Regions from separate parts of the Sphingopyxis kveilinensis genome, predicted to be linked through region 1. Evidence: predicted binding sites of a transcription regulator. Region 1 holds the regulator's gene; each other region holds the start of a gene.

Region 1 (3,279 bases):
ACGGTCGCGCTTGCCGACGCGCATAGCCGCTATCTCGCCGCCGATGTCGTGGCGCAGCGCGACCAGCCTGCCGCGGCGCTGTCGGCGATGGATGGTTATGCAATCCGCTTCGACGACCTGCCCGGCCCTTGGACGGTGACGGGCGAGGTGGCAGCGGGGGCGGCGCCCGACAGCGCGGTCGGCGTCGGCGAGGCACTGCGCATCTTCACTGGCGCGACCGTCCCGCCCGGCGCCGATACGGTGATCGTGCAGGAAGATGTCGCGCGCGACGGCGACCGGCTGATCCTGACGGGCGACGGGCCGCGCAGCCGAGGGCGCCACATCCGCGTACGTGCTGCCGATTTCGCGGCAGGCGACGCGCTGCTTAGGGCAGGATCACGCTTGACGCCCGGCGCCATTGCGACCGCGGCGATGAGCGGCGCGGCTGCGCTTACCGTCGGCATCCGTCCGCGCGTCGCAATCCTCACCACCGGCGACGAGTTGGTCGCGCCCGGCCGCATCCTCGGCCCCGGCCAGATCCCCGACAGCAACGGCGTGATGCTTGCCGCGATGCTTGCGGGCGAGGTCGCCGCACCCGTGCAGCCGCTCCACGTCCGCGACGACCGCACGACACTTGCGAGGGTGCTCAGCGAGCTGGCGCGGCATCACGACATCATCGTTACGGTCGGGGGGGCGTCGGTCGGCGATCATGATCATGTTCGCGATGCGCTCGACGACGCGGGCGGTCGGCTGGATTTCTGGAAGATCGCGATGAAGCCCGGCAAGCCGCTGATCGCCGGAATGCTGGGCGAGGCGATCCTGCTCGGCCTGCCAGGTAATCCCTCGTCGGCCTTTGTCACCGCGACGCTGTTCCTCCTCCCGCTTGTCCGCCACCTCGCCGGCGCGCGCGCGCCGTTACCAGCGGTGCAGCGCGCCCCGCTCGCCACACCGCTGGACGCGGGGGGACCACGCCGCGACTATCTGCGCGCTCGGATCGAACGCGGGCAGATCACTCCACTCGTAGGGCAGGACAGCGGCCGCACGCTCCCCCTTGCCGCGGCCAATGCATTGCTGATCCGCGACATCGACGCGCCGGCGCAGGCCGCGGGCGATGTCGCGGGTTATATCGCGATCGCTTGACAAGTTCCGCTTTGTTCCACTATCGTTCCTGCTATGTCCGGCCTGAGGCTTCAGGCCTTCATGGAGAATGACCGATGTTGACCGCGAAGCAGCATGAACTGCTCCACTTCATCCAGCAGCGCCTCGATGCGAGCGGCATCTCGCCATCGTTCGAGGAGATGAAGGAGGCGCTGGGTCTCAAGTCGAAGTCGGGCATCCACCGGTTGATAAGTGCCTTGGAAGAACGGGGTTTCCTCCGGCGCTTGCCCAACCGCGCGCGCGCGCTGGAGGTGCTGAAGCTGCCCGAAGCCGCGAGGTCCGGAAGCAACAACCGCGACACCATCGTCCCGCTTCGCAAGGCGCCTCCCGCGCTTAAACCGATCGCAGCGAACGACATCATCGAGGTTCCGCTGCATGGAAAGATCGCCGCGGGTGTTCCGATCGAAGCGTTCGAGGATCATAACAATCTCGCCGTTCCCGCCGCGCTGCTTGGCGCGGGCGAACATTATGCACTCGAGGTGTCGGGCGACTCGATGGTCGAGGCGGGGATTTTCGACGGCGATTATGCGCTGATCCAGAAAGCGAGCACGGCGCGCGAAGGCGACATCGTCGTCGCGCTGGTCGACGGACAAGACGCAACGCTCAAATATTTCCGCCGCGAAGGCACGATGATCCGGCTTGATCCGGCAAACAGCGCCTATGAACCGCAGCGCTACCCCGCCGAGCGCGTCATTGTGCAAGGGCGTTTGTCGGGATTGCTTCGTCGTTACCACTGACCTGCTGCGGGCGGCGCCACGGATGCTCGGCGCCGGATCGTAACGCAGCAACCGCTTTGGGCCTTTCGCCAAGATAGAGCGCGAGCCCTCCCGTTTCGGTCAGGCTGTCGCGCTCGATCGTCATCCAGCGGGCGACACATTCGCGCGGCAGCCAGCGGTCGCTGATCACGACATCGGCGGCGGCGCACGCCGCGGCCATGTCCGCCCCCTCCACCCGGTCGCCTCCGCGTGACGCGAGGATTACGCGTCGCGCCGCGCCCTCGCCTTGAACCCAGCGGCAGAAATCGCGGTTGCACTCGACATGATCGAGATCGGCGAGCGTGCCCAGCGGCGCGTCGATTCCTGCCGCTTCGGCCATGCTGTCGCGGACATAGTCGCCGGCGCGGTCGCGAAGCAGTGCATAGGTGCCGTCGGGCAGGGCCGCAGCGATGTGCCGCCCGTCGCCGGTGACGAGCAGGTCGGGACGCGGCTGCGCGAGCAGCACGACGGCGCCCGCCGCGAGCGGGAACATCCCCCATCGGCGCCAGCCTGTTTGCCAGAGCAGGATCCAGAGCCCACCGAATAGCGCCAAACCAAAGCCCCATGGCGGAAAGCTGGGCAGCGTCGTCACCGCGCCGGGTTCGTTTGCGACGGTGTGCGCAAGCGCGATCAGCAGCCGCAGCGCCTGCTCGGAGACCCACCAGAAGGGCGCGCCGAGCGCGACGCTGTCGAACAGCAGCGCCAGCGCCTCGGCCGGCATGACGACAAAGGTCGTAAGCGGGATCGCGACGACATTGGCGAGCGCGCCGTACAGCCCCGCTTTGTGAAAATGGAACAGCGCGATCGGCGCAAGCGCGACCTCGACGACCAGGCCCGTAAGCAGCAAGCCAGCGACGCCTCGCACAAGACGCAACAGCCACAATTCCTCGCGGCGCGCGAGGAACGCCTGCATCGTTCGGCTTTCGTGGAGTGCAACGATCGCGGTCACCGCGGCAAAGCTCAGCTGGAAACTCGGCCCCGCCAGCGCCTCGGGCCGCCAGACGAGCACGAGCAACGCGCCCGCCGCGACGAGCCGGAGGGTCAGCGCCTCGCGCCCCATCAGGAAGGCGACGAGCACGAGCAGCGCGGCAATGAACGAACGCAAGGTCGGCACTTCCGCCCCGGCGAGCCAGGTATAGCCCCCGCCCGCCAGCGCCCCCGCCGCCGCGGCGAGCGGCAGGACAAGCCCTGCAAGCGCGAGCCGCGGGCTCAGCGCCAGCAGCCGCATCGTCAGCAGCATCGCGAAACCGACGACCGCGGTGACGTGCAGCCCGCTGATCGACAGCAGGTGCGCGAGCCCGCTCCGCCGCATTGCCTCTTCGTCAGCCTCGGATATTGCGCCGCGGTCGCCCGTCACCAGCGCCGCCGCGATGCCGCCCGCTGATCC
Region 2 (3,279 bases), 1.7 Mb from region 1:
CCGAGGACCGCGGCGCCGCCGCCCGAGCCGACCCAGCCGCTGGCGAAATCGGTCACGGGCGCGTGGAAAAAATACACCGCCGCAATCGCCAGCACCCATGCGAGCAGCGTCGTCACTTCCTGCACCAGGCCGCGCATGAAACCCAGCACCGCGCCGCCGCCGACGAACGTCAGCACGATAATATCCAGAGCCGTCAGACTTCCCATTCTGGCGGGGCTAGTCGCGCCCGAGCATCAGGTCAACGAGTTCGCCCAGCCGGGCAAAGCCCGTGACGCCGATACCGTTCACGCGCTTCATGCCCTTCGGCCCCCAGCCGCTTGAAAAACCCAGCTTTGCCGCTTCGCGCAGACGCAGCGCGTCGTGCGATACAGGTCGCACTTCGCCCGACAACGACAGTTCGCCAAAGACGATCGCTTCGGCGGGCACCGGCCGCTCGCTGAACGCCGAGATCAGCGCCGCGGCGACCGCAAGGTCGGCGGCAGGATCGGTGAGCCGGTATCCACCGGCGATGTTCAAATAGACTTCGGCCGCGCCCATTTGCAGCCCGCAGCGCGCCTCTAGCACCGCAAGCACCATTGCGAGCCGCCCGCTGTCCCACCCGACGACAGCCCTGCGAGGAGTGGCCCCGCTCGCCAGCCGCACGGTCAGCGCCTGCACTTCGACCAGCACGGGCCGCGTGCCTTCCAGCGCAGGGAATACCACCGACCCGGGCACGTCGCGGCTGCGGTCGGTGAGGAACAGGCTCGACGGGTTCGAAACCTCGCCCAACCCTTCCTCACCCATTGCGAAAACGCCGATCTCGTCGGTGCCCCCAAAGCGGTTCTTCACCGCGCGCAGGATGCGATATTGATGGCTGCGCTCACCCTCGAATGCCAGCACGGTGTCAACCATATGTTCCAGCACACGCGGCCCGGCGATCGTCCCGTCCTTCGTCACATGGCCGACGAGTACGATCGCGGCGCCGCTGTCCTTCGCATAGCGGATCAGTTCCTGCGCGCTCGCGCGCACCTGGCTCACAGTTCCCGGCGCGCTGTCGATCAGGTCGCTGTGCATCGTCTGGATCGAATCGATGACGACAAAATCGGCGGTCCGGCTGTCGAGCGTGGCGAGGATGTCGCGCACCGATGTCGCGCTGGCGAGCGCAACCGGCGCATCGCCCAGCCCCAGTCGCTGCGCGCGCAGCCGCACTTGCGCTGCCGCCTCCTCACCGCTGATATAAACGACCGACTTGCCTGCCTTGGCCAGCCGCCCCGCCGCTTGCAACAGCAGGGTCGATTTGCCGATTCCGGGATCGCCGCCGATCAGGGTCGCTGATCCGGCGACGAAACCGCCACCCAATGCGCGGTCGAATTCGGCGATCCCGCACAGCATCCGCTCGGGCATCGCGCTCGCGGCATCGAGCGTTTCAAGCGCCAGCGTCCGCCCGCCTTTGCTGAGGTCGTGCTTGGCGGAAAACGCGGTTTCGGCAGCCTCCTCGACCAGCGTGTTCCACTCGCCGCAATCGGCGCACTGACCCTGCCAACGGTAAGAGACGCCCCCGCAATTCTGGCAAACATATTGACGCTTTGCTTTGGCCATGATCAGCGCTTAACGTGAACAAAGGACGAACGCCAGCCTCTTTCCACATTCGTCACCCCGGACTTGATCCGGGGTCCATTCAGCGCCGCGGCTATGGATGCCGGATCAAGTCCGGCATGACGAAAAGGCGAGCACGGTTCATATTTGACGTTCATTGCTCTAGGGCGATGACCAAGCCGAATCACCTGCCCGCAAGAAAGCCCATCCCATGAAATTCTTTGCCGACACCGCCGAAATCGACGCCATTCAGGAGCTCGCCGCGACCGGTCTGCTCGACGGGGTCACCACCAACCCGTCGCTGATCGCGAAGTCGGGCCGCGATTTCAAGGAAGTTACGCGCGAGATTTGCGCGCTGACCACCGGCCCCGTCTCGGCCGAAGTCGTCGCGCTCGACCATGACACGATGATGAAAGAGGCCGAAATCCTCCGCAAGATTGCCGACAATGTCTGCATCAAGGTGCCATTGACGATCGACGGGCTGAAAACCTGCAAGGCGCTGACCAGCGACGGCACGATGGTCAATGTGACGCTCTGCTTCTCGGCGGCGCAGGCGCTGCTCGCCGCCAAGGCGGGCGCGACCTTCGTCTCGCCCTTCGTCGGTCGTCATGACGACAATGGGTTCGACGGGATGCAGCTGATCTCCGATATTCGGCTGATCTACGACAATTACGGCTATGAGACCGAAATCCTCGTCGCGAGCGTGCGCCACGGCATCCATGTGCTCGAAGCCGCGAAGATCGGCGCCGACGTGATGACCGCACCGCCGTCGGTGATCAAAGGACTGTTCAAGCATATCCTCACCGAAAAGGGTATTGAAGGCTTCCTCGCCGACTGGGCGAAGACCGGGCAGTCGATTTAACCGACTTCGTCATTGCGAGGAGCCTAAGGCGACGCGGCAATCTCCAGCTATCGGCGTCGCCTAAGGCCGATGCCTGGAGATTGCTTCGCTGCAGCCGCAATGACGGTGAGAGCGGCTGCACCCTTTACAGTTGACGTAAACGTCAACCACCCGCGATACTCCGCCAAAGGGAGAGATTCGAGATGACCGACACCACCATCCTCACGACACGCCAAGGTCACATACTGATCGTCACGATCAACCGGCCCGAGGCGCGCAACGCAGTCAACGCCGCGGTCCATGTCGGCATCGGCACCGCGCTCGAAGAGGCGGAAAACGATCCCGAAATCCGCGCGGTCGTCATCACCGGCGCGGGCGACAAGAGCTTCTGCGCCGGCGCCGATCTGGTGGCGCTGTCGCGCGGCGAAAGCCTGGCCCCTTCCGATCCAGCGCAGCAGGCGTGGGGCTTCGCCGGCATGGTCGCGCACCCGATCTCGAAACCGATCATCGCCGCGGTCAATGGTTTCGCGTTCGGCGGCGGGTGCGAGATCGCCTTGATGAGCGACATCATCGTCGCCGCCGACCACGCGCAATTCGGGCTGCCGGAGGTCAAGGTCGGGCTGTTCGCCGCGGCGGGCGGCGCCTTCCGGCTGGCGCAGCAGCTGCCGCGCAAGCTGGCGATGGAATATATGCTGACGGGCGACCCGATCCCGGCGGCGCGTGCCGCCGAATTTGGGCTCGTCAATCATGTCGTGCCGCTCGCCGAGCTGATGCCGACTGCGATCGCGCTAGCCGGAAAGATCGCCGCCAACGCCCCATTGTCGGTGCAGGCTTCGAAGCGCGTTGCGCTCGGCATTCAGGAC
Region 3 (3,279 bases), 1.6 Mb from region 1:
TCTTGTAGCAGTCCTTCTCGTCCTGCGTCAGGAAGTCGAGGTGCTGGACGCTGCCGCCGCGTTCGAGGATCGAGTTCCACACCGCGTCGCTGTTCTTCGCCTTGTCGACGAGCAGCGCCTCGAGGTGCGGGTTGCGGATCGAGAAGCTGCCCGAGAGCGTCTTGTGCGTGTAGATGTTCGCCGGAATCGGCTCGATGCACGCGCTGGTGCCGCCGCAAATGATGCTGATCGACGCGGTCGGCGCGATCGCCATCTTGCAGCTGAAGCGTTCCATCACGCCCTGATCGGCGGCGTCGGGGCAGGGGCCGCGCTCGTTGGCGAGCAGCATCGAGGCGGCGTCGACCTGCGCACGGATATGCTTGAAGATGCGCAGGTTCGACGATTTCGCCATCGCGCCTTCGAAGGGCAGGCCGCGCGCCTGGAGGAAGCTGTGGAAGCCCATGACGCCGAGGCCGACGCTGCGTTCGCGGCTGGCGCTATATTTGGCGCGCGCCATTTCGGGCGGGGCGCGGTCGATATAATCCTGAAGGACATTGTCGAGCATCCGCATCACGTCCTCGATGAAACGCTTGTCGCCGTTCCATTCGTCCCAGGTTTCGAGGTTCAATGACGAGAGGCAGCAGACCGCGGTGCGATCGTTGCCGAGATGGTCGCGGCCGGTCGGCAGGGTGATTTCGGAGCAGAGGTTCGAGGTGGTGACCTTGAGGCCGAGATCGCGGTGATGCTTGGGCATCATGCGGTTCACCTGGTCGATGAAGATGATGTAGGGCTCGCCCGTCGCGAGGCGCGTTTCGACGAGTTTCTGGAACAGCGAGCGCGCGTCGACGGTGCCGCGGACGCTGTTGTCCTTCGGCGAACGGAGGTCGAATTCCTTGCCGTCGCGGACGGCCTCCATGAACTCGTCGGTGATGAGCACGCCGTGGTGGAGGTTGAGCGCCTTGCGGTTGAAGTCGCCCGAGGGTTTGCGGACCTCGAGAAACTCCTCGATCTCGGGGTGCGAGATGTCGAGGTAGCAGGCGGCCGATCCGCGGCGCAGGCTGCCCTGCGAGATGGCGAGGGTGAGCGAGTCCATCACGCGGACGAAGGGGATGATGCCGCTGGTCTTGCCGTTGAGGCCGACGGGTTCGCCGATGCCGCGCACCGCGCCCCAATAGGTGCCGATGCCGCCGCCGCGGCTCGCGAGCCAGACATTCTCGTTCCAGGTGCCGACGATGCCCTCGAGGCTGTCGTCGACCGAATTGAGGTAGCAGCTGATCGGCAGGCCGCGGCCGGTGCCGCCGTTCGACAGCACCGGGGTGGCGGGCATGAACCACAGCTTCGAGATATAGTCGTAGAGGCGCTGCGCATGCTCCTGGTCGTCGGCATAGGCGTCGGCAACGCGCGCGAAGAGATCCTGATAGGATTCGCCAGGAAGCAGATAGCGGTCCTGCAGCGTTTCCTTGCCGAAATCGGTGAGGAGCGCGTCGCGGCTCGTGTCGGTGACGATGGCAAAGCGGCGCGCGTGAACCTTGGGCTCGCCGCCGTCGTTCAGCTTAGCGCCCGCCGAATCGTCTTTCGATTCGGTGACCGTCGCAGCGTCATTCTTTGCCAGTTCCATCGTCGCCACGTCGCCCGTCTCCACTCGTTCGCTTTCCCGAAAATCCATCCTGTTCGCCCCCGATCTGACGGCGCACAAGGGTGCGCCTGTTCCCGTCTTGTTCGACTCAGGGCGAAGCCCCGGTCTTAGCATCTTTACCTGTCCGCGTGGGCACTTTTTTGGACGCAAGCAGGGTTTTTCCGGGCCCATATGCGATGGGCGACGGAAATCCGCCACTTTCACCTGATACAATTTCTTGGGGTGCCCCCGTGGTTGACCCACCACCTATAGTGCCACGTCGGCGCTGCGATGCAAGACGATAAATGACAGATCGGGGACTCAACTCGTCGATAATTTGATTCGTCTCGTCGACAGAATTGCAAGCCCGGCGGGCAGAATGCCAGCGTTTCCGGGCTCTATCGGGCGCTTGCGAGAAGCGGCGGCAAAATATGCGATATCCGGCGATGGGTCGATGCGAGCCAGATCAGGCTTGGCCGAGCGTGCCGACGGGCCGGGATGAAGATTGGCCGGTTGCGATCGAAGCTAGCGGTCGCCCCCGCGGAGGCAGGGGCCGATGTCGGTTTACGCGGCGACGCTGGAAAAGGTCGATGGCGGCCCCCGCCTTCGCGGGGGCGACGTTGCGAGGCAAAGTCCGCTCACCCCCAACAAAGCCGCCCGCACCGGGCAGCCGCTAGCGTGGCGGGCAAAAGAAAAGGGCCCCGGCGATGCCGAGGCCCCATTCTCAAAATCGTTTCCGATTAGGCCGAACCGCCACCGCTACCGGTGCCGCCGCCGCCCATAAAGCGCCAAAACCAACCCATGACAAATCTCCTGATAAGACTGCCCATGCAGAACAGTTAACGGAGTGTATACCTTAATTAGTAAGGTAAATCGAGTCTTAACTATAAAAGATTATCGCCATTCTGGCAGTTAGGCCGTGCGGCTGTGCGGGGAGGTTGAAAGCTTCGCGACGAGTTCGGAAAATAATTGTGGTTTTCCAAGGTGATAGCCTTGGCCCACGTCGCAGCCGAGTTGGCCAAGCAGCGCCATTGTTTCAGCATCTTCAATGCCTTCGGCGACCGCGACGGCGCCAAGACGGTGCGCCAGATCGATCGTCGATTTGACGACTTCGCGGTTGCGCTGCGAATCGCGCATCGTCATCACGAATCGCTTGTCGATCTTGATTTCGTCGGCCTCGATCTCGGTCAGATATTCGAGGTTCGACTGGCCAGTGCCATAATCGTCGATCGACAGGCGGATGCCCGTGCGGCGGAGCTGCGCCAGCGTCTGACGCGCCTGCCGGCTGTTTTCGATCTGCGCGGTTTCGGTGATCTCAATCGTCAGCGTCTCGGGCGGCAGGTGGTGCGCGGTGAGCATGACGCGGATCGTCCCGACGAGGTCACTATGATCGAGCAGGCTGGCCGACAGGTTGACCGACATGTTGATATTTATGCCGCGTTCGCGCAGCTGCGCGCCCGAACGGATCGCCTGATCCATCACGAACAGCGTAAGGCGATAGATGTCCTGGCTCTTTTCCGCCTGGACGATGAATTCATCGGGGGGAATCGGCCCGCGCGTCGGATGCGTCCAGCGCGCGAGCGCCTCGACCCCGACGAGCTGCCCGGTCGCGATTTCATACTGCGGCTGGAAGGCGACCCAGATGTCGCCGCCGGTGAGCGCGTCTTCGAGCTGCGAGTGGAACG

Evidence for each region. The regulator LexA, encoded in region 1, represses DNA repair genes until DNA is damaged. The targets are predictions, from matches to a motif close to GTTCCNCNCTTGTTCT.
Region 2: the regulator LexA is predicted to act here: its motif matches at 1,594-1,609, upstream of radA (DNA repair protein RadA).
Region 3: the regulator LexA is predicted to act here: its motif matches at 1,686-1,701, upstream of VSX77_RS04150 (ribonucleoside-diphosphate reductase subunit alpha).

What each region holds. Positions count from the first base shown of each region.
Region 1 covers NZ_CP144683.1:2,514,960-2,518,238, reverse strand. Annotated here, with positions in the region: gene glp (gephyrin-like molybdotransferase Glp) at 1-1,119, shown strand, start outside; gene lexA (transcriptional repressor LexA) at 1,194-1,874, shown strand; gene VSX77_RS11890 (ComEC/Rec2 family competence protein) at 1,828-3,279, opposite strand, start outside.
Region 2 covers NZ_CP144683.1:777,617-780,895, forward strand. Annotated here, with positions in the region: gene VSX77_RS03720 (CvpA family protein) at 1-206, opposite strand, end outside; gene radA (DNA repair protein RadA) at 217-1,578, opposite strand; gene fsa (fructose-6-phosphate aldolase) at 1,787-2,437, shown strand; gene VSX77_RS03735 (enoyl-CoA hydratase-related protein) at 2,620-3,279, shown strand, end outside.
Region 3 covers NZ_CP144683.1:875,217-878,495, reverse strand. Annotated here, with positions in the region: gene VSX77_RS04150 (ribonucleoside-diphosphate reductase subunit alpha) at 1-1,645, opposite strand, end outside; gene VSX77_RS04145 (EAL domain-containing protein) at 2,507-3,279, opposite strand, start outside.